DNA from 3 places in the Bradyrhizobium sp. USDA 3311 genome. Region 3 is predicted to be linked to each of the others. Evidence: predicted binding sites of a transcription regulator. Region 3 holds the regulator's gene; each other region holds the start of a gene.
The links. Region 3 encodes HrcA, which represses chaperone genes, less so after heat shock. Its sites were predicted from a motif close to GTTAGCACTCNCNNNNNGNGAGTGCTAAC; they were not measured.
Positions count from the first base shown of each region.

Region 1: a site for HrcA is predicted at 1,800-1,828, ahead of ACVWW6_RS13085 (co-chaperone GroES). Genes of this name have one in related genera too.
Region 2: a site for HrcA is predicted at 4,998-5,026, ahead of ACVWW6_RS23205 (co-chaperone GroES). Genes of this name have one in related genera too.

Region 1 is NZ_JBSSFI010000001.1:2,773,577-2,780,867, reverse strand. It holds gene ACVWW6_RS13095 (protein phosphatase CheZ) at 114-896, shown strand; gene ACVWW6_RS13090 (hypothetical protein) at 1,083-1,604, opposite strand; gene ACVWW6_RS13085 (co-chaperone GroES) at 1,920-2,216, shown strand; gene groL (chaperonin GroEL) at 2,382-4,013, shown strand; gene ACVWW6_RS13075 (hypothetical protein) at 4,247-5,458, shown strand; gene ACVWW6_RS13070 (META domain-containing protein) at 5,526-5,924, opposite strand; gene ACVWW6_RS13065 (L-lactate permease) at 6,057-7,291, opposite strand, start outside.
Region 2 is NZ_JBSSFI010000001.1:4,889,770-4,897,060, forward strand. It holds tRNA gene ACVWW6_RS23180 (tRNA-Asn) at 1-25, shown strand, start outside; gene ACVWW6_RS23185 (slipin family protein) at 365-1,516, shown strand; gene lepB (signal peptidase I) at 1,680-2,426, shown strand; gene ACVWW6_RS23195 (GIY-YIG nuclease family protein) at 2,491-2,778, shown strand; gene groL (chaperonin GroEL) at 2,958-4,598, opposite strand; gene ACVWW6_RS23205 (co-chaperone GroES) at 4,641-4,955, opposite strand; gene ACVWW6_RS23210 (usg protein) at 5,334-5,621, shown strand; gene ACVWW6_RS23215 (O-linked N-acetylglucosamine transferase, SPINDLY family protein) at 5,630-7,291, opposite strand, start outside.
Region 3 is NZ_JBSSFI010000001.1:1,482,741-1,490,031, forward strand. It holds gene dnaK (molecular chaperone DnaK) at 1-1,448, opposite strand, end outside; gene ACVWW6_RS07015 (hypothetical protein) at 1,845-2,786, shown strand; gene pncA (bifunctional nicotinamidase/pyrazinamidase) at 3,051-3,773, shown strand; gene grpE (nucleotide exchange factor GrpE) at 3,895-4,512, opposite strand; gene hrcA (heat-inducible transcriptional repressor HrcA) at 4,610-5,698, opposite strand; gene rph (ribonuclease PH) at 5,873-6,586, shown strand; gene rdgB (RdgB/HAM1 family non-canonical purine NTP pyrophosphatase) at 6,598-7,233, shown strand; gene hemW (radical SAM family heme chaperone HemW) at 7,220-7,291, shown strand, end outside.

The DNA.
Region 1 (7,291 bases), 1.3 Mb from region 3:
AATCGCTTCTTCTCGCGTCGTCGCGCGCGGCCGCGCAACAGTTCCGGTCGTGAACCTCGTGTTAAATTGCTTCTGCCTACAAAGACGCGTGAGTGAGGTGGGGGGAGTTTCTGATGGCTATTCACCGCAAACGTTTTCGTGTCGAAGAGGCTATTGTCGGCGAGATGCCCAGCCCCGAAATGATTGAGGAGGCTGCGCCGATGCATAGCGAGATCATGGCGGAACTGCGCGCGATCCGCGCACAGATGGCGAAGGGCACCGCTGCCCCGCTGTCCGCCAGCGCGGCGATGGCGGCGATCGACGCTTCCACGGCCCATGAGCTTGCCGAGACGCGCACCATGCTCGACACCTACCGGGCGCAGATCGAGCAGTGCGAGAAGCTGAAGGTCGAGCTCGACCTCATCCACGACGCCATCGACCGCACCAAGCGCGAAATCGCGACGCTGCACGGCAAGAGCTTCGACGGCGGCGAGATGGCCAAGGTCAATGGCGAACTCGGCGCGGTCGTCGGCGGCACCGAGCAGGCGACCCAGCAGATCCTGGAAGCCGCCGAGTCGATCGACCAGGCGGCCAGCGCGATGTCCAAGGTGCAATCGGCCGACCAGCAGAAGCGGCTCGCCGACGACATCCAGGAACGCGTCATCTCGATCTTCGAGGCCTGCAACTTCCAGGACCTGACCGGCCAGCGCATCAGCAAGGTCATGACCACGATGAAGTTCATCGAGCAGCACATCAACGCGATGATGGAGATCTGGGGCGGCGTCGACGCGATCAAGGCCCATGTGCCGGCGCCGGCCGACACCCGCAGCGAGGACGAAAAACTCCTCAACGGTCCGAAGCTCGCCGGCGACGTCGGCCACGCCTCGCAGGACGACATCGACGCGCTGTTCGACTGAACGGACGCGGCATAGAGAAGAAGCAAAACGCCGGCGCGAGCCGGCGTTTTTGTTTTTGGGATTTATCTCACGCTGTCATTCCGGGGCGGCCCGCAGGACCGAACCCGGAATCTCGAGATTCTCAGGTGCGCAATTGCGCACCATAGTTCGATACTTTCGCATCGCCCCGGAATGACGGGAAGAACATCACGCCCTCGGGGCGCAGCGGACGTAGACCATGTTGCCGTAGCGGGTGGCGGCGTCCTTGTCGATGAAGCGGGTGATCAGGACGCGACCGTCGAAGGACACGATCTCGCGGTCCTGCTCGCCGGGGGTCGGACCGGCCGGCCCGATATAGTTCTTGCCGCTGGGCGAGCCCTTCAGCCGCAATTCCTGCGGTGTCGCCTGGTCGGCCAGATGCATGACCACGCCGCCGGAGGTGCCGGCGCCGATCACGTAAGGATTCTTGCACTGGGACCGCGCGGCGGCCTCGGTGCGGGCGCGGTCGGCCGGGTTCTGGAACGAGGCGAGACCCCAGCGGCCGACGATCTCGTCGGCGCGGATGCTCGCCGGCATTTCCGGGCCGGTACCGGGCTCTGCCTCGGGCGGCGGGGACGAAGACGAGAAGGACGGCAGGCTCATGCCGCCGCCGCAGGCGCCAAGCAGCAACGCCAGGCCAGATGCGGCTGCCAGATTGGCAACCTTGCGCGCGCGAGCTGAACTGATCATGGCATTCCCCCGAACAAGACCATGGCCGCACCCCTCCTGCAGCCAAGCGCAAAACCGCCACCGGAGCAATGACGTCGTTTGATACGCCGGCGCCCCGAACACGTTTCCAATGCCACCATCCTATATCCGCCTCACCAATCGCTTAACCACCTTTGCTTGACAGGATCGCGGCCAAGCCATATTTCCGGGCGCACTATTAGCACTCGGAAAGCCCGATTGCTAAGCGCGCCGTTCGATCCTCGGGACGAGGGTGGACGGAAGCGCCGCCCCACCCACTTCCACTACTTCCGAAGCGAGCCTCCAAAGGGAAACGTCATGGCTAAATCCAAATTTCGTCCGCTGCATGACCGTGTCGTGGTCAAACGTATCGACGCCGAGGAAAAGACCAAGGGCGGCATCATCATTCCGGACACCGCCAAGGAAAAGCCCTCCCAGGGCGAGGTCGTCGCCGTCGGCCCCGGCGGCCGTGACGAGACCGGCAAGCTGATCCCGATCGACCTCAAGGTCGGCGACCGCGTGCTGTTCGGCAAGTGGTCGGGCACCGAGGTCAAGATCGACAACGAAGAGCTCCTGATCATGAAGGAGTCGGACATCATGGGCGTGATGGCCTAAGGCCGTCAGCCTGAACGGCCGCTGAATGTCGTGCCCGGATCGCGTGATCCGGGCATCCATCCTTCCGCCGGGTTCGACCTGCGGATCCCGGAATCGATGCGGCCGGCAAAGCGGCAAGACGCAGCACGAAACAAGACACAGCACGAAACACGAGGGATTGCAGAAATGGCTGCCAAAGACGTCAAGTTTTCCGGAGACGCGCGCGAACGCATGCTGCGCGGCGTCGACATTCTCGCCAACGCCGTCAAAGTGACGCTCGGCCCGAAGGGCCGCAACGTCGTCATCGAGAAGAGCTTCGGCGCGCCCCGCATCACCAAGGACGGCGTCACCGTCGCCAAGGAGATCGAGCTCGAGGACAAGTTCGAGAACATGGGCGCCCAGATGGTGCGTGAGGTCGCCTCCAAGACCAACGACCTCGCCGGTGACGGCACCACCACCGCGACCGTGCTGGCCCAGGCCATCGTGCGCGAAGGCGCCAAGGCGGTTGCCGCCGGCATGAACCCGATGGACCTCAAGCGCGGCATCGACATCGCGGTTGCGGCCGTCATCAAGGACATCGAGAAGCGCGCCAAGCCGGTCGCCTCCTCCTCCGAGGTCGCCCAGGTCGGCACCATCTCGGCCAACGGCGATGCCGCCATCGGCAAGATGATTGCGCAGGCGATGCAGAAGGTCGGTAACGAGGGCGTCATCACCGTCGAGGAGAACAAGTCGCTCGACACCGAGGTCGACATCGTCGAGGGCATGAAGTTCGACCGCGGCTATCTCAGCCCCTACTTCGTCACCAACGCCGAGAAGATGACCGCCGAGCTCGAGGACGCCTACATCCTCCTGCACGAGAAGAAGCTCTCGGGCCTCCAGGCCATGCTGCCGGTGCTCGAAGCCGTGGTGCAGTCGGGCAAGCCGCTCGTGATCATCGCCGAGGACGTCGAGGGCGAGGCGCTGGCCACCCTGGTCGTCAATCGCCTGCGCGGCGGCCTCAAGGTCGCCGCCGTCAAGGCGCCGGGCTTCGGTGACCGCCGCAAGGCCATGCTCGAGGATCTCGCGATCCTCACCGGCGGCCAGCTCATCTCCGAAGAGCTCGGCATCAAGCTCGAGAACGTCACGGTGAAGATGCTCGGCCGCGCCAAGAAGGTGGTGATCGACAAGGAGAACACCACGATCGTCAACGGCGCCGGCAAGAAGCCCGACATCGAGGCCCGCGTCGGCCAGATCAAGGCGCAGATCGAGGAGACCACCTCGGACTACGACCGTGAGAAGCTCCAGGAGCGCCTCGCCAAGCTCGCCGGCGGCGTCGCGGTGATCCGCGTCGGCGGCGCGACCGAGATCGAGGTCAAGGAGAAGAAGGACCGCGTCGAGGACGCCCTCAACGCCACCCGTGCCGCGGTGCAGGAAGGCATCGTCCCCGGCGGCGGCGTCGCGCTGCTCCGCGCCAAGAAGGCGGTGGGCCGTCTCACCAACGCCAATGACGACGTCCAGGCCGGCATCAACATCGTGCTGAAGGCGCTGGAAGCCCCGATCCGCCAGATCTCCGAGAACGCGGGCGTGGAAGGCTCGATCGTCGTCGGCAAGATCCTGGAGAACAAGTCCGAGACCTTCGGCTTCGACGCCCAGAACGAGGACTATGTCGATATGGTCGAGAAGGGCATCATCGACCCCGCCAAGGTGGTGCGCACCGCGCTCCAGGACGCCTCCTCCGTGGCCGGCCTGCTGGTGACCACTGAAGCCATGGTCGCCGAGGCGCCGAAGAAGGACGCTCCGCCCGCGATGCCGGCCGGCGGCGGCATGGGCGGCTTCTGAGCCCACCGTTCCCTGACAATGTTGCGAAGGCCGCCTCCGGGCGGCCTTCTTTTTTGCCGACCATGGCTCACGCTTTCCGATTCAACCGACGGCCAAAACCCATTACGGTGGCGCCGATTCTAAAGCGCGATGAGGTCGGAACGAGTCGTCATCGCGCTTTAGGTTGTTGTTTGAGCATGATCTTTTCGGTCACACTTTTCCGGATCATGCTCCCTTGCTCGAGGATTTTATCGATGCGCGCGCTTCTGGTTTGCTCCACGGCCCTTGTGGCGGCTCTGCTTGCTGTTTCGCCGGAGGTCGCATCCGCCCAGATGAAGCTGTCGCCAAAGGCGACGGTGCCGGGCGGCCCCGAGACGCGCTATTTCACCTCGATCGACGGGCTGATGGACGGCAATGCCGACGTGATCCTGAAGGAGACGCGCCAGGGCAAGACGGTCACGGCCGCCGTGCTCGACGTCTGTTATCCGGTCGCGAAAAATTCCGACCGCAAGGATCGCTTCGTCGTCAATCTCCAGGTCGCCGGCCAGACGCTGACCGGCACGACGCAGAGCCTCGGCGCGAAGGCGCCCGTCACCGTCAAGCTGCTGCGCAAGCCGACCGGAGACACTTTCGAATTCCGCGGCCAGATTGGAATCGGCCAGGCCGTGACCGAGGTCACCTCGCCCGACAATTCCGATCTCAGCGAGAAGGAGTTTCTGGACAACCAGACCTCCGACGACGGCATCACGCCGCAGCCGAAGGACTTCACCGACGTCTCGCCGGAGGCGATCGCGGTCAAGGTCAAGCTGGATGCGGCGACCGAGTTCCTGAAGAGCCTGAAGGGCCAGGAGGTCGAGGTGACGCTGGCGAGCCTCACCGTCGGCTGCGACGCGTTGCGCGCCGGCGAGCAGACCATCAACATGTCGGTCGACCCGGAGCGCGCCGGCGCGCTGCTGGCAAAATTCAAGGCGATGCCCGGCGTCGTCGCCGCGGGCTGGACCGCGGGCATGACCGAGATGGACCGCACCATCCGCTTCGCCGCGGCCGACTGGCGCGACGGCGACAAGATCAACCGCGACAAGCTCGCAGCCGCCGTGGCGGGCGTGCTGGGCCGGACGCTCGCGGCAAAGCCGGTCTCGCAAAGCTTCAACCCGGCCACCGGCAAGCTCAAGCTGGTCTTCAAGCGGCCGAACCAGGATTTCCCAACGCTCGATCTGACCGACACGATCGAGGTCGCAGGGCTCATCTCGCCGGACAAGCCCGGCACGACCGACAAGCTCATGCTCTGGATCGGCAGCCCCGCCACCACGACCGCCGACGAGAGCAGCGGCGCCAAGCTCAATCTCTCGGACGAAGCTTCGGCCGACGAGGAGGGCGACCAGCCCGACGACAACGGCTCGGTCGAGGCGCTCGCTAAGGAATTGAAGGGCCAGCGCTGGGACGCCGACAAGTCGGTGTGGAAATAGACGGAGACACCACCTCAACCCCGGCGAAGCCTTTGGCGTAGCCGGGTCGCGGGGTATGACAGCGAGGCTAATTGCCGTTCGCGCGGAAGCGCAGCGGCTTGGGGCCGAGAAGCGTCAGCACATCGCCCTGGCGCTTCCAGGTCTCGACGCTGCCGAGCGCTGCGACGAGATCGTCGTCGGCCTGGGCCTTTGCCGGCGGGCAGGACCGGTCCTGGATCTGACCGGGGACGAAGATCACGGTGTTGCCGGCGACCGAGAACTGGCCCTTGCCGCCCTTGCACCAGAGCTCCAGCACGACCTCGCCATTGTCTCCAATCTCGATGTTCGGAATCCGCTTCGAGCCCGGCTGCGGCGACGCCTCCAGCGTCAGTTCGGTGCCGAAGGGAAAACCATCCTCCGCACGCGCGACAGTGGACATCGCAAGCACTGCAACCGTCGCACACACCATATGCCTGAGCGAAACCATGAAACCTCTCGAGCGACCTGATTTGCCGCACCTTCTATAAGACGGCGGCGCCATTGAGAAGGTTCGCTCAGCACGGACGCAAAATCCCCGCGGGGGTGAACCCCGCGGGGATTTGCGTCGAAGTGGAGCCTGTTACTTCAGCACCATCGCCGTGAACGGCCAGACATAGGCCTGCAACGTCACGAGCACGCCGACGAGGCAGGCCAGCACGATCGAGTGCCAGAACACGAAGCGCAGGATCGTGCCTTCATGGCCGTACCAGTTGGTGGCGGTGGAGGCGACGACGATCGATTGCGCGTCGATCATCTTGCCCATCACGCCGCCGGAGGAGTTCGCCGCGCCCATCAGGATCGGCGACAGGCCGAGCTGCTCGGAAGTGATCTTCTGCAAGTTTCCGAACAGCACGTTGGAGGCGGTGTCCGATCCCGTCAGCGCCACGCCGAGCCAGCCGAGCAGCGTACCGAAGAAGGGATAGAGCACGCCGGTTGCGGCGAAGGCGAGACCGAGCGTCGCATCGACGCCGGACAGGCGCGTCAGCGTGCCGATCGCGAGCATCGCCGAGATCGTGATCAGCGAGATCGCGCACAGCCGGATGGTGCGGGCGTACTCGGTCACGAGCTTGCCGGGACCGACGCCCATCAGGAAGCCGGAGATGATCGCCGCGATCAGCATGCCCGTACCGGTGAAGGACAGGTAGGTGAAGCCGAACACCGCGCTCTCCTTGGTCGGCCCTGGCGCGACCGGCGGCATCTTGTTGATCATCTGGTGCAACTCGGGAACGGGATAGTTCCAGGTGAAGATCGAGTTCGCCCAGGTCTTGAAGCCGCCATTGCCCCAGACCAGCATCACGATGCAGACCATGATCCATGGCAGCAGCGCGCTGAAGAGTTCGCTTTGCGTCAGCGGTGTCTTGTCCAGCGGCTTTGCGGCGGCCATGGTGGAGGCCGATTCGTCGCGGCCGCGCAGCGCCGGCGACAGCCAGAGCTGCCTGGGCTGCCACACCTTCAGGAACAGGATCAGCGCGCCCATCGAGATCAGCGAGGCGCCGATGTCGACGATCCACGGATTGATGAAGTTCGAGATCACGAATTGCGGGACCGCGAACGACACGCCGGTGACGAGGATCGCCGGCCAAACGTCCTTCATGCCCTTCCAGCCCGCGAACGCCCACACCACCCAGAACGGCACGATCAGCGAGAAGAACGGCAACTGCCGTCCGACCATCGCGCCGAGGATGTAGGGATCGAGCCCGGTGACCGAGGCAAGGCCCTGGATCGGCGTGCCCAGCGCGCCATAGGCGACCGGCGCGGTGTTGGCGATCAGCGACAGGCCGGAAGCGGCGAGCGGCGAGAAGCCGAGGCCGATCA
Region 2 (7,291 bases), 3.4 Mb from region 3:
TGTCGCGGGTTCGATTCCCGCTCCATCGCTCCGGGTCAGCCTGAAAAACTGACACCTCTGACGAGGACCGGACGCGCGCTTCAGTCGCAGTCCGGCCGTTTTGCCGAAAGGCTTTCCGTCCGAACCTAGACACTGTGAGACCGGCTTTGCGCCGCGGGTCGATACCGCTTGCGCCGATGCCGGGTGGCTCCGCATGACCGCTCGACACGCGTCGAGCGATCGCGCGCGTGCGCCCGTCGTCACGCAAGCTCAAGCCCAGGCCCGCCGATTTCCCGGGAAGCGTCGTCCGCGTCCTCACGTCCTTTGCAGACGAAGCCCGCTGTCCGGCCGCCTTCGGCCGGAGGCAACATGAAGGAGGCGTGCCATGACTTGGCACTTGCTGATGCTGAACGTGACGGTGAAGGATGGCGAGCGTGCGTTGCTGACGCGCAACGGGCAGCTCGTGCGCGTGCTCGCGCCCGGCAAGCACCGGCTGTTCGATCCCCTGCACGAGCTGAAGGCCGAGGTGCTCGACGTGGTTCGCAGCGAATTCTCTGCGGATCGCTACGCGGTGCTGAAGGCCGCGCGGCCTGATCTCGCCGCCGAGCTGTTCGAGGCGGTCGAGACCAAGGCGGACGAGATCGCCATCGTCAGCCTCGACGGCCGGCCCGTGCATCTGATGACGCCCTGGCAGGTGCGCGTCTACTGGAAGGTCGCGACCCGCATCGATGTCGAGCGCATCGATGTGTCCGCCGATCCCAAGGTCGGCGCGCGGCACCTGACCATGATCGAGCGCAACCGCTCGACCGTCGTGATGGAAGCGGTGGTCGAGAACCACGAGGCTGGCCTGCTCTACGTCGAGGGCCGGCTCGTGGAGCGGCTTGCGCCCGGCCGGCACGCCTTCTGGACCGTCGGCCGCAAGATCGAGGTGAAGCGCCTCGACCTGCGGCCCCAGGCGGTCGAGATCACCGCGCAGGAGATGCTGACCAAGGATCGCATCGCGCTGCGGGTGACGCTGACGGCGTTCCGCCGGATCGTCGATCCCGAGCGCACGGTTGCGACCGTGCCCGACGTGGATGCGTGGCTGTACCGCCTGGTGCAGTTCGCGATCCGCGAGGCGGTCGCGGGCCGGACGCTGGACGAGGTGCTGTCTGCGAAGGCGGCGCTGGATGCGGAGCTGCGCGACTATGTGCGTGCACGCATCGCGGAGTCCGGCGTGGAGGTGACCGAGCTCGGCGTCAAGGACGTGATCCTGCCCGGCGAGATCCGGGAGCTGGTGAACAAGGTGGTGGAGGCGGAGCGGGTCGCGAAGGCGAACCTGATCCGCCGGCAGGAGGAGACCGCGGCAACGCGTTCGCTCCTGAACACCGCCCGCCTGATGGAGGAGAACCCCCTGCTGCTGCGGCTCAAGGAGCTGGAGTCGCTGGAGCGGCTGGTCGAGAAGGTCGGCCGCATCGACCTCCATGCCGGCAACGGCGAGGGCCTCGATGCCCTCCTGACCCGGCTCGTGCGTCTGAAGGCGCCCGAGAGCGCGTGAAGCAGAGGGGCCGCCCACGGGCGGCCCCTCACATCTGCGTTGTCCTCTGTCGCGGTGAACGCGCAAGCGGGCCCGTGCGACCAAAATCCTGCGAGGGGATTGCGCGCCCGCAAGGGTTGCGTAATCTCGCGATGACGATCACGGTCTTGATCAGGGCAGGCCCATGACCACTCTTGAGCAAACGATCCGCCCCTCGGCGCAATCGCGGGAATGGAAGGCGATCGTCATCCTGGTCCTGCTGATTCCGGTGCTGTGGTCGCCGCCGTTCCTGTTTCGCTTCTTCCTGTACCAGCCGTTCAACATCCCCTCGAATTCGATGGCGCCGACGTTGATGGTCGGCGACTACGTCTTCGCCGCAAAATCGGCCTACGGCTACGACCGCTATTCGTTTCCCTATGCGCCATCCTGGATCTCGGGCCGTTTCTTTGCCGCCGATCCCGGCTACGGCGACGTCGTCGTGTTTCGCACGGCGAAGGACGCCTCGGTGGACTACGTCAAGCGTGTGGTGGCGCTGCCGGGCGACCGGGTCCAGATGCGCGGAGGGCAACTCGTCCTCAACGACAGGCCGGTGACCCGCGTCGCGCTGGCGAGCGTGGCGGGCGGGGCCGTCTGCGGGACCGACGACGGCACGAAGATCAAGCGCTGGCGCGAGACGCTGCCGAACGGCGCGAGCTATCTGACCTACGATTGCGTCGACAATGGCTACCTCGACAACACCAGCGTCTACACGGTGCCGCCAGGCCATTTCTTCGCGCTCGGCGATAACAGAGACAACTCCACCGACAGCCGCATGATGTCGGCGATGGGCTTCGTCCCGATGGACCATCTCGTCGGCAAGGTGACGCGGATCTTCTGGTCCCTCGACGCCGACGGCCGCTTGCGAGGCGAGCGGATGGGGAAGGTGTGGTGAGGTGCTGTCATTCCGGGGCGTCGCGAAGCGACGATCCCGGAATCCATAACCCCAGGCGGATGGAATGGCCTACTACGTCTACATCCTCGCGAGCAGGAAGCACGGCGCGCTCTACATTGGCGTGACCAATGATCTCGTGCGCCGTGTCTACGAGCACAGGAGCAAAGCCGTCCCCGGCTTCACGACGAAGTATGGCGTCGACAAGCTCGTCTTGTTCGAGATCTACGACGAACCCGCGAGCGCCATCGCACGCGAGAAGGAGCTCAAGAAGTGGCGTCGGGATTGGAAGACGCGCTTGATCGAGGAGCATAACCCGAGTTGGGATGATCTCTATTCCGGGATAGCCAACTAAGGTTCGTGGTTATGGATTCCGGGCTCGCGCTTCGCGCGCCCCGGAATGACGAGGTGGGGAGAGTTGCGCCACAAACAAAAACCCCGGCATCGCTGCCGGGGCTTCGTATTTGTAGAGCGAGATCCCGGATCTGCGGTGCATCGCTTCGCGCTGCACCGCGTCCGGGACGACTTCGTCGCTTAGAAGTCCATGCCGCCCATGCCGCCGCCCGGAGGCATCGCGGGGCCGGCGCCGCCCTTCTTGGGCAGCTCGGCGACCATGGCTTCCGTGGTGATCAGCAGGGCCGCAACCGAGGCTGCGTTCTGGATCGCGGTGCGGACCACCTTGGTCGGGTCGATAATGCCCTTGGTGACCAGGTTGACGTACTCGCCGGTCTGGGAGTCGAAGCCGTAGGCGTACGTCTTGTTCTCCAGGATCTTGCCGACGATCACCGAGCCGTCTTCACCGGCGTTGATCGCGATCTGGCGAGCGGGAGCCGACAGCGCCTTGCGCACGATCTCGACGCCGGTCTTCTGGTCGTCGTTCTTGGTGCGCAAGCCCTTGAGCTGCTCGGAAGCACGGAGCAGGGCGACGCCGCCGCCCGGGACGATGCCTTCTTCCACAGCCGCGCGGGTCGCGTGCATCGCGTCATCAACGCGATCCTTGCGCTCCTTCACCTCGACCTCGGTCGCGCCGCCGACGCGGATCACCGCGACGCCGCCAGCGAGCTTGGCGAGACGCTCCTGGAGCTTCTCACGGTCGTAGTCCGAGGTGGTTTCCTCGATCTGCGCCTTGATCTGGGACACGCGCGCCTCGATGTCGGCCTTCTTGCCGGCGCCGTTGACGATCGTGGTGTTCTCCTTGTCGATCATCACCTTCTTGGCGCGACCGAGCATGTTGAGCGTGACGTTCTCGAGCTTGATGCCGAGATCTTCCGAGATCGCCTGGCCGCCGGTCAGGATCGCGATGTCCTGCAGCATGGCCTTGCGGCGATCGCCGAAGCCCGGAGCCTTGACGGCCGCGACCTTCAGACCACCGCGCAGACGGTTCACGACCAGGGTCGCGAGGGCTTCACCCTCGACGTCCTCGGCGACGATGACCAGCGGCTTGCCGGTCTGCACCACGGCCTCGAGCAGCGGCAGCAGCTCGTTCAGCGAGGAGAGCTTCTTCTCGTTGATGAGGATGTAGGCGTCGTCCATCTCAACGCGCATCTTGTCGGCGTTGGTGACGAAGTAGGGCGAGATGTAGCCGCGGTCGAACTGCATGCCCTCGACGACGTCGAGCTCGGTCTCGAGCGACTTGGCTTCCTCGACGGTGATGACACCCTCGTTGCCGACCTTCTTCATGGCGTCGGCCAGGAACTTGCCGATCTCCGCGTCGCCGTTGGCCGAGATGGTGCCGACCTGGGCGATCTCGTCGTTCGAGGTGACCTTCTTGGAGTTTTTGACGAGGTCCGCAACGACGGCTTCGACCGCGAGGTCGATACCGCGCTTGAGGTCCATCGGGTTCATGCCGGCGGCAACCGACTTGGCGCCTTCGCGCACGATCGCCTGGGCGAGCACGGTCGCGGTGGTGGTGCCGTCGCCGGCCGCATCAGCGGACTTGGAGGCGACTTCGCGCACCATCTGCGCGCCCATGTTCTCGAACTTGTCCTCGAGCTCGATCTCCTTGGCGACGGTGACGCCGTCCTTGGTGATGCGGGGAGCGCCGAACGACTTGTCGAGCACGACGTTGCGGCCCTTCGGACCGAGGGTGACCTTCACCGCGTTGGCGAGGATGTCGACGCCGCGCAGCATCTTGTCGCGCGCATCAACCGAGAATTTGACTTCTTTAGCTGCCATCTGGATTTTTCCTTGAGGTTGGCTGGGGGCGAGAGGGGGCTCTTAGGCCGCCTTCTTCTTGGAAGCGGGGACGTCGAGGACGCCCATGATGTCGCTTTCCTTCATGATCAAGAGATCGACGCTGTCGATCTTGACCTCGGTGCCGGACCACTTGCCGAACAGCACGCGGTCGCCGACCTTCAGGTCGATCGGGATCAGCTTGCCGGCTTCGTCGCGGCCACCGGGGCCGACGGCGACGACTTCGCCCTGGGAGGGCTTTTCCTTGGCAGTGTCGGGAATGATGATGCCGCCAGCAGTCTTCTCTTCTGCGTCGATGCGCTTGACCACGACGCGGTCGTGAAGCGGACGGAATTTCATGCAGTCCTCCTAAGCAATTGCTCGGGTTGATGATTTCAGATTGTTAGCAGTCTGTGCCCGCGAGTGCTAGCACGGGTGAGGCTGAAATAGGACAGGAATTTTGCGGGGGCAAGGGCTTCTAGCAGAAAAATAAGCACTCGGAAGGCCCGGCTGCCAGAATCTCTTTCCCATCGTTAACCGTCCGCCGGACCGTATTAGCACGGAGCCGTCTCTGCTGCTAACGCATTGAATTTCAACAGCTTGTTAAACTTTTGGGCTTGAGATGGATTATCAGTTTGCGTCACATTTCTCTCATGTGAGCGCATCTCCACCGGGTGGCTCGTAAGCAGCGTACCGGATCAAGCCACCCCTGAATGCGCTCCTGCAAAGGAGGTTGGCATGGTCTCGCGGGTTGGGGTTGTTTCCGACGACTTCCGGAAACAGGTGCTGGGTTACGGGCTGACGACGGCTGAAATTCTCTATCGGATGCCGGATCATCCTTCGCTGCTTCAGACCTATGTCTGGCAGAACTACGATCTCTTCCCGAAATTCCCGGCGCTGACCGATTTCCTGGCGTTCTGGCAGCAAAAGCTCGACGGTCCCCTCTATTCGGTCACCGTCGCGCATTCCAAGCTGATCAAGCCGGCCGAGCTACGTGCGGTGGACGGCGTGTTCAGGCTGCATTGACGCAGCGATCAGGCGTCGCTGCTGCAATAGCGCTTCCACATCGCGCGATAGGCCTCGTCCGCCGCTTGCGCGTAGACGACCGGGTTGCAGGCAGGCGCAGCCCTGACCTGTCCGGGCAACTCGCGGCGCAATTTGTCGAGGTCGTCGATCTCAGTCGCGCGGCTCACCGCGATGTCGACATATGCCTCCTCGCTGTCCGTAACCCAGTCCGGCAGGCCAAGCGCGGTGAGGATGGAGCCGGCGGCACGGCTGGGCAGACTGTTCCCGAGCTTCGCCACCACGGGCACGCCCATCTGCAAGGCTTCCAACGTGCTGACGCCGCCATTCTGCGGGAACGGGTCGAGGGCAATATCGACGCGATTGAACGATGCCAGATGATCGACTCGCAAGGTGGTTCCGAGCAGATCGACGCGTTCGGCCGGCACTCCGCAAGTTGCAAGCCTCGCCAGCAGATTGTCGCGGACCAGTTGATCGTCCAGCGCAACATCCTTGATCAGCAGTCGTGACCCCGGCACCCGCTCGAGAATCCGGGACCAGGCCTGCGCGGCCTGGTCCGAAATCTTGCTGATGCGGTTGAAGACACCGAATGTGACGAAGCCGTTCGAGATCGCCGGCGTTGAGGCCCGCGCAAGCTCGATCGGCAGCGGCTCCAGCGTCACAAAGCACGGCAGGTCGACAACGGTTTCCGCAAACAGATGCCGGACCGCGGCAGGAATCGCGACCGGGTCGGAGAACAGATAATCGATCGTCGGCAGCCCGGTGCCGGTGCCGTGACCCCAGCCATGGGCCTGGATCGGCGCCGGTTTGCGCGCAAACACGCCGAGGCGGTTTCCTTTGGTGTGGCCGGATAGATCGATCAGGATATCGACGCCATCGGCGCGGATCTCGGCGGCGAGGCGATCGTCGCTCCATTGCGAGGCGTCGCGCCAGCGATCGGCGATCTTTTGAAATTCGTCGGTCGCCGCATCCACTTTCGACGAACAAGAGTAGCACACGATCTCGAATTGTGCCCGATCACGGTATTGCAGGACCGGCTTGAATATGAACGCGGCCGAATGCGCGTTGAAATCCGACGAGACATAGCCGAGCACCAGGGGGCGATCCGGATCGCGGCTGTTGTCGTGCGGTCTCGCCGCTTCTGAGGCGAACTTCGCGCCGATCCGCTCCCACCAGACTTGCCGCGCTCGCTGATGCTGCTCGACGCTGGCATCCGCCGCGAAATCGAGCGTGAATATCTTGTTGGAGATCGCGCTCGGGAAGTCAGGCTCGATTTCAAGGGCTCTGTCGTAACTGGCCAGGGCTTCGTCGACCCGCCCAAGTGCGGCAAGACAAATGCCCCGTACCAGGTGAGCTTGAACAGCATCGGGATCGACAGCGATCGCTTTCTCGCTATCGTGCAGCGCTTCGGCCATGTGCTGGACCTGGAGCCAGACACTGGCGCGCCCGAGCCACCCGTTCATATCGTTGGGCTCCACGGCGATTGCCCGATTGCAATCCGCCATGGCTTCGTCAATCCGCAGAAGCTCCTGCAAAGCGAGGGCGCGGTTCGCCAGCGCCGAGGCATAGGCGGGCTTGATCGCTAGCGCACGGTTCAAGCTGGCGATGGCCTCGTCATAATTGCGCAGACGGCAGAGCACCCAACCCCGGCCGTTGTGGGCTTCGGCAAGGTT
Region 3 (7,291 bases):
GCCGAGACGTTGACGATGCCGTTGGCGTCGATGTCGAAGGTCACCTCGATCTGCGGCATGCCGCGCGGGGCCGGCGGAATGCCCATCAGGTCGAACTGGCCGAGCATCTTGTTGTCGGCCGCCATTTCACGCTCGCCCTGGAAGACGCGGATGGTGACCGCGTTCTGGTTGTCCTCGGCGGTCGAGAACACCTGGCTCTTCTTGGTCGGGATCGTGGTGTTGCGGTCGATGATGCGGGTGAACACGCCGCCCAGCGTCTCGATGCCCAGCGACAGCGGGGTCACGTCGAGCAGCAGCACGTCCTTGACGTCGCCCTGGAGCACGCCGGCCTGGATCGCGGCACCGATCGCCACGACTTCGTCCGGGTTGACGCCCTTGTGCGGCTCCTTGCCGAACAGCTGCTTCACGACTTCCTGGACCTTCGGCATGCGCGACATGCCGCCGACCAGAACCACTTCGCCGATCTCACCGGCGGTGACGCCGGCGTCCTTCAGCGCCTTGCGGCAGGGCTCGACGGTCTTCTGGATGAGGTCGTCGACCAGCGCCTCGAACTTGGCGCGGGTGAGCTTCATCGTCAGATGCTTCGGGCCGGTCTGGTCCGCGGTGATGAAGGGCAGGTTGATCTCGGTCTGCGTCGTCGACGACAGCTCGATCTTGGCCTTTTCAGCGGCTTCCTTCAGGCGCTGCAACGCGAGCTTGTCGTTGCGCAGGTTGATGCCCTGCTCCTTCTGGAACTCGTCGGCGAGATAACCGACCAGGCGCATGTCGAAGTCTTCGCCGCCGAGGAAGGTGTCGCCGTTGGTCGACTTCACCTCGAACACGCCGTCGCCGATTTCGAGAATGGAGATATCGAACGTGCCGCCGCCGAGATCGTACACGGCGATCGTGCCGGTCTTGGTCTTGTCCAGACCATAGGCGAGCGCGGCCGCGGTCGGCTCGTTGATGATGCGCAGCACTTCAAGGCCCGCGATCTTGCCGGCGTCCTTGGTCGCCTGGCGCTGGGCGTCGTTGAAGTAGGCGGGAACGGTGATGACGGCCTGGTCGACCTTCTGGCCGAGATGGGCCTCCGCGGTCTCCTTCATCTTCTGCAGGATGAACGCCGAGACCTGCGAGGGCGAGTAGGTCTGGCCGTCGGCCTCGACCCAGGCGTCGCCGTTGGAAGCCTTCACGATCTTGTACGGAACGAGCTTCTTGTCCTTCTCGACCATCGGGTCGTCGTAGCGGCGGCCGATGAGGCGCTTCACTGCGAAGAAGGTGCGCTCGGGATTGGTGACGGCCTGGCGCTTGGCCGGCTGGCCGACGAGGCGCTCACCGTCGTCGGTGACGGCGACGATCGAAGGCGTCGTGCGCATGCCCTCGGAATTCTCGATGACTTTGGCGTTCTTGCCATCCATCACGGCGACGCACGAGTTCGTGGTGCCGAGGTCGATCCCAATGACCTTTCCCATGGTCCTGATATCCTTCTTTTTGCGGCAGGTTGGTTGGGCCCAGAAGGCACCCGAACCGAAACCCCCTAAGATCAAACATTCGCGATATTGCGATGGTTGAGGCTCATATAGGAGGGGGGGAGGGGCCCGCAAGGACCGAACGCAAGTTTCGGCCGTGAAAACATTGGGTTTTGGAAGATCATATCCGGGCCCAGCCGCCCTTGCGGGTGAGGAATTATTAACAGGTCCGGGCTTCGGCAAGCCCCCGTTACCGCGATCCGGCCTGCCCTGTTGCGGCAGGGCCAAACCGGCTAAAAGGCGGACCGGCCGGAGCGCCGCACCCAGGCTGCTTCGCGCGACAAAGCGGCCCGGTGGCCGACCATCGAACGGCCTCAATGTGAACCAATCAGAGTGCCCATGAAGCTGATCCGTCCCCTCGCCGCGCTCGCCCTCCTCGCCGTCTCCGCGCTTCCGGCCTTTGCTGCCGACGCCGTTTTCCCGCCCGGACTGCGCCTCGGCATGGTGCCGCTGGTCGGCCTCAGCACGGCCAAGACCTTTCCGGGCTTCGAGAGCGAGGACGGCACCGTCAAGGTGCTGATCACCGAGCTGCCGCCGGCGGCCTATGGCGAGGTCGTGAGCGCCTTCAATTCCAATCCGGCCGGCGTCAACGGCGTCAAGCAGGACAAGATCGAGACCCCCGCGGGCCTTGCCTATTTCACCACCGAGAGCGGCAAGGCCGGCGAGACGGCGGTGAAACGCTATTCGATGATCGTGCCGGGCGCCGGCTTCTCCGGCTATGTCGCGGTGCAGATCCCGGAGAACGCGACCAAGATCTACACCGACGAGGCGGTGCGGCAGATGTTTGCGAGCACCGTGACCCGCAAGCAGGTCTCGGCCGAAGAGCAGATCGGGCTGATGCCGTTCAAGATCACCGATCTCGCCGACTTCAAGGACATCCGCACGCTGGCGCCGGGCTCTAGCATCATCCTGGCCGACGGCAACGAGAGCACGGGCTACGAGTCGAAGCCGTTCATGATCCTCGGCCTGATCGGCGCCACCCCGCAAGCCGCCGACGACCGCGCCCGCTTCGCCCAGGAGGCGGCGCTCCAGATCCCCGGCGTGCGCGAATCGCGCGTCACCATGTCCGAGCCGATCCGCATCAACGGCCAGCAGGGCTTCGAGACCCGGATCGACGGCGTCAGCGGCAAGGACAAGACCCCGGTGACCGTGGTGCAGTGGATCCGCTTCTCGAGCGGCGGCGCCTCGCTGCGCATCATCGCCAGCGCCCCGCGCGACCAGTGGCAAGCCGCCTTCACCCGCTTCCGCGCCGTGCGCGACGGCATCCAGCCGAAGGGGTAGCTGCATCCGCAAGCGAGATGCGCTCCCTCCCCCGCTTGCGGGGGAGGGTTGGGGAGAGGGTGTCTCAACAACGAAGACTCCCCCAGAGGAGAGAACCCTCACCCGGCGCTACGCGCCGACCTCTCCCGCAAGCGGGAGAGGTGCACCGAGTACGCGGCTGAGCCCACCCTCTCACCAAAACCGGCTGCATTTTCGGGCTTCTGTTCGTACACAAGCGGAACTAGGCTCCTGCCCAATCGAGTTCATCCTGGAGGGAGGCGAACGATGCTAGATCGGCGGCAAGTCTTGGCGGCGCTTGGGACGAGCGCCCTCGTAGCCCTCGCGCCAACCGCACTTCTTGCGGCCGCATCGATCAAGCCGGACGATGCGTCCGCGCTGCTCGTGATCGACGTGCAGAACTGCTTCCTGCCGGGCGGCAGCCTCGCGGTGAAGGAAGGCGAGCAGGTGGTGCCCGTCATCAACAAGATCTCGAAAGCGTTTTCGAATGTGGTGATGACGCAGGACTGGCACACGCCCGGCCACGTTTCGTTTGCGTCGGTCCACTCCGGCAAGAAGCCGTTCGAGACCATCGACCTGCCTTACGGCAAGCAGGTGCTGTGGCCCGACCATTGCGTGCAGGGCACTGACGGCGCTTCGCTGTCGAAGGACCTCGCAATCCCGCACGCCGAGCTCATCATCCGCAAGGGTTTTCACAAGGACGTCGACAGCTACTCGGCCTTCCTCGAAGCCGACGGCAAGACCTCGACCGGCCTCGCCGGCTATTTGAAGGGCCGCAAGATCAAGCGCGTCTTCGTCGCTGGCCTCGCGACAGATTTCTGCGTCGCCTGGACCGCGCTCGACGCGCGCAAGGCGGGCTTCGAAGTCTATGTCGTGGAAGACGCCTGCCGCGGCATCGACACGCAGGGCTCGCTGGCAAAAGCCTGGGCCGACATGGCCAAGGCCGGCGTGAAGCGGATTCAGTCTGCGGATATCGCGGCGAGCGCGTAAGACCAGCCATCAGTCGTTCCGGGGCGGCTCGAAGAGCCGAACCCGGAATCTCGAGATTCTCAGGTGCGCAGCTGCGCACCATAGTTCGATGCTTCGCATCGCCCCGGAATGACGTCAGAACTCAGTTCGCCGCGCTGTTCGGCTCGTTGGTGTTGGCGGCGGACGCAGCCTTCGCGCCGCCCTTGGCGACCCCAACGAGGGCCGGACGCAGCACGCGCTCGCCGATGGTGTAGCCGGCCTGCATGACCTGCACGACCGTACCGGCGGGCACCGACGCATCAGGCACTTCGAACATCGCCTGCTGGAAGTTCGGGTCGAACTTCTGACCCTGCGGATCGAACTTCTTCACGCCGTGCTTTTCCAGCGCGTTGAGCAGCGAGCGCTCGGTGAGCTCGACGCCCTCGATCAGCGAGGTCAGGCCGGGATCGGCCGCGGCGCGGGCCTCGGCGGGAACCGCGTCGAGCGCGCGCTGGAGGTTGTCGGCGATGTCGAGCACGTCGCGGGCAAAGCCGGTGATGCCGTAGAGACGGGCGTCGGCGACCTCCTTGGTGGTGCGCTTGCGCAGATTTTCCATCTCCGCCAGCGTCCGCAGCATACGGTCGCGCGCCTCGGCGGCTTCCTTCTGCAACAGCTCGACCGAGCCCGGCTCGGGATCGTCGGGCATGATGTAGGGCTTCGACACCACGGGCTCGCCGGTCGGCGCGGTCGTGTCTTCGGGTTGCCGGTCTCGATCGGTCATCGGCTCTCTTTTCGAATTTGTCTCAGGGATTTTTCTGGCCCGGATATCGTGCTTCGGACGCCGAAAATCAAGCGCCCGTGATCGCCTCAGCCGCCGGTCAGCCCCCCAGAAGGCGGCTGACGATCCGGGCGGCGTAGTCCACGGTCGGGATCACACGGGCATAATTCAGCCGTGTCGGCCCGATCACGCCCAAAACGCCGACGATGTGGCCGGCGGCATCCCGATAGGGCGAGATGATGGTCGAGGAGCCCGACAAGGAGAACAGCTTGTTCTCCGAACCGATGAAAATCCGCACGCCTTCCGCGGTCTCGGCCCGGCCGAGCAGGTCGATGACGCCGCGCTTGGTCTCGAGGTCGTCGAACAAGAGGCGGACCCGCTCCAGATCCTCCAGCGCGTGCAAATCTTCCAGCAGATTGGCGTGGCCACGGACGATGAGCTGGCGGTCCTCGTTCTCGCCGCCGGACCAGCTGGCGATCCCGGCCGAAATCACCTTCTGCGTCAGCTGATCGAGCTCGGCACGGGCCTCCCCGAGCGCGGTCTCGAGCTCGAGCCGCGCTTCGGCCAGGGTCCGGCCGCGAATCCGCGAATTGAGGAAATTGCCGGCCTCGGTGATCGCCGAGGAGGGAACTCCGGGTGGCAGCGTCAGCACGCGGTTTTCGACCTGGCCGTCCTCGCCGACCAGGATCACCAGCGCCTTTTCCGGTTCCAGCCGGACGAATTCGATGTGTTTCAGCCGCGCGTTGGATTTCGGCGTCAGCACCACGGCGGCGGCGCGGGTCAGGCCCGACAGCCGCGTCAGCGCCTGGTCCAGCGCCGCCTCGACCGACTGCGCCTGACCGACGGAGGTGAGCTGGCTCTGGATCGACTGCCGCTCAGCGTCATTGAGGTCGCCCACCTGCATCAAGGCGTCGACGAAGAAGCGCAGGCCGAGTTCCGTCGGCAGCCGGCCGGCGGACGTATGCGGGGCATAGATCAGGCCGAGCTGTTCCAGATCGGCCATGACGTTGCGAACCGAGGCCGGCGACAGTGGCATCGCGATCAGCCGGGAAATATTGCGTGAGCCCACCGGCTCGCCGGTCGCGAGATAGCTTTCGACAATTTGACGAAAGATGTCGCGGGACCGCTCATTCAGCTGGGCGAGCCCTGCGCGCGGCGCGATCAGATGGATCGGATCGTGATGGGCCACAGACAGCAACTCCTCTCAGATGCTTATAATTTGGCCATCCGGGAGGTCCCTGACAAGCGTGGTTTTGCACTTGCTCGACAGTTGCTTGGGGACCGAAAAGGCCTTGCCGCTCACCCTCACCCCACCTACAAGCACCGCGAACAGCCTATTCCCGTGAGTTTTGGAGGATTTCCCATGCGGCCAAGCCGCCGTGCGCCCGACGAATTGCGCCCCGTGACGCTGGAGCGCGGCGTGGTCAAATATGCGGAAGGCTCCTGCCTGGTGAAATTCGGCGACACCCATGTGCTGGTCACCGCCACGCTGGAGGACCGCCTGCCGCCGTGGCTGAAGGGCCAGGGCCGCGGCTGGGTCACCGCGGAATACGGCATGCTGCCGCGCGCGACCTCGGAACGAACCCGCCGCGAGGCCTCCGCCGGCAAGCAGAGCGGCCGCACCGTCGAGATCCAGCGCCTGATCGGCCGCTCGCTTCGCACCATCATCAATCTCGAAGCGCTCGGCGAGCGCCAGATCACGGTCGATTGCGACGTGCTCCAGGCCGACGGCGGCACGCGCACGGCCTCGATCACCGGCGCCTGGGTCGCGCTCGCCGATTGCGTCAACTGGATGAAGGCGCGCAACATGGTCAAGGCCAACGTGCTGCGCGACAACGTCGCCGCGATCTCCTGCGGCATCTACAACGGCACGCCCGTGCTCGACCTCGACTATGCCGAGGATTCGGAAGCCCAGACCGACGCCAATTTCGTCATGACCGGCGATGGCCGCATCATCGAGGTGCAGGGCACCGCGGAACGCGAACCGTTCACACAAGACGAGCTCCTGGCGCTGATGGCGCTGGCCCAGAAGGGTATCGCGCGCCTCGTGGACTTGCAGAAACTGGCCGTCGCGTAGTCAATAGGCCCATGCACCGCCGAATCACCGGAAAGCTCGTCATCGCCACCCACAATCCCGGCAAGCTCGCCGAGATGAAGGAGCTTTTGGCGCCTTACGGCATCGAGGCGGTGTCGGCCGGCGAGCTCGGCCTTTCCGAGCCGGACGAGACCGGCAACGATTTCCGCAGCAACGCCGCGATCAAGGCGATCGCGGCCGCGCACGCGTCCAAGCTTCCGTCCTTCGCCGATGATTCCGGCATCGTGGTCGACGCGCTCGACGGCGCGCCCGGCATCTACAGTGCGCGCTGGGCCGGACCGACCAAGGACTTCACCGCGGCGATGACGCGGATCGAGCGCCTGTTGCAGGAGCGCGGCGCGACCGCGCCTGACAAGCGCAAGGCGCACTTCGTCTCCGCGCTCTGCGTCGCCTGGCCCGACGATCATCTCGAAGAGGTCGAGGCGCGCGTCGACGGCACGCTGGTCTGGCCGCCGCGCGGCACCGCCGGCTTCGGCTATGATCCGATGTTTCGGCCCGACGGTCACACGCGCACCTTCGGCGAGATGACCAGCATCGAGAAGCACGGCCTGCCGCCGCTCGGCCTTGCCCTGTCGCACCGTGCCCGCGCCTTCGTGAAACTGGCGGAGATCTGCCTTGAGCCGCGCTAACGAAGCCTTCGGCGTCTACGTGCACTGGCCGTTCTGCCTGTCGAAGTGCCCCTATTGC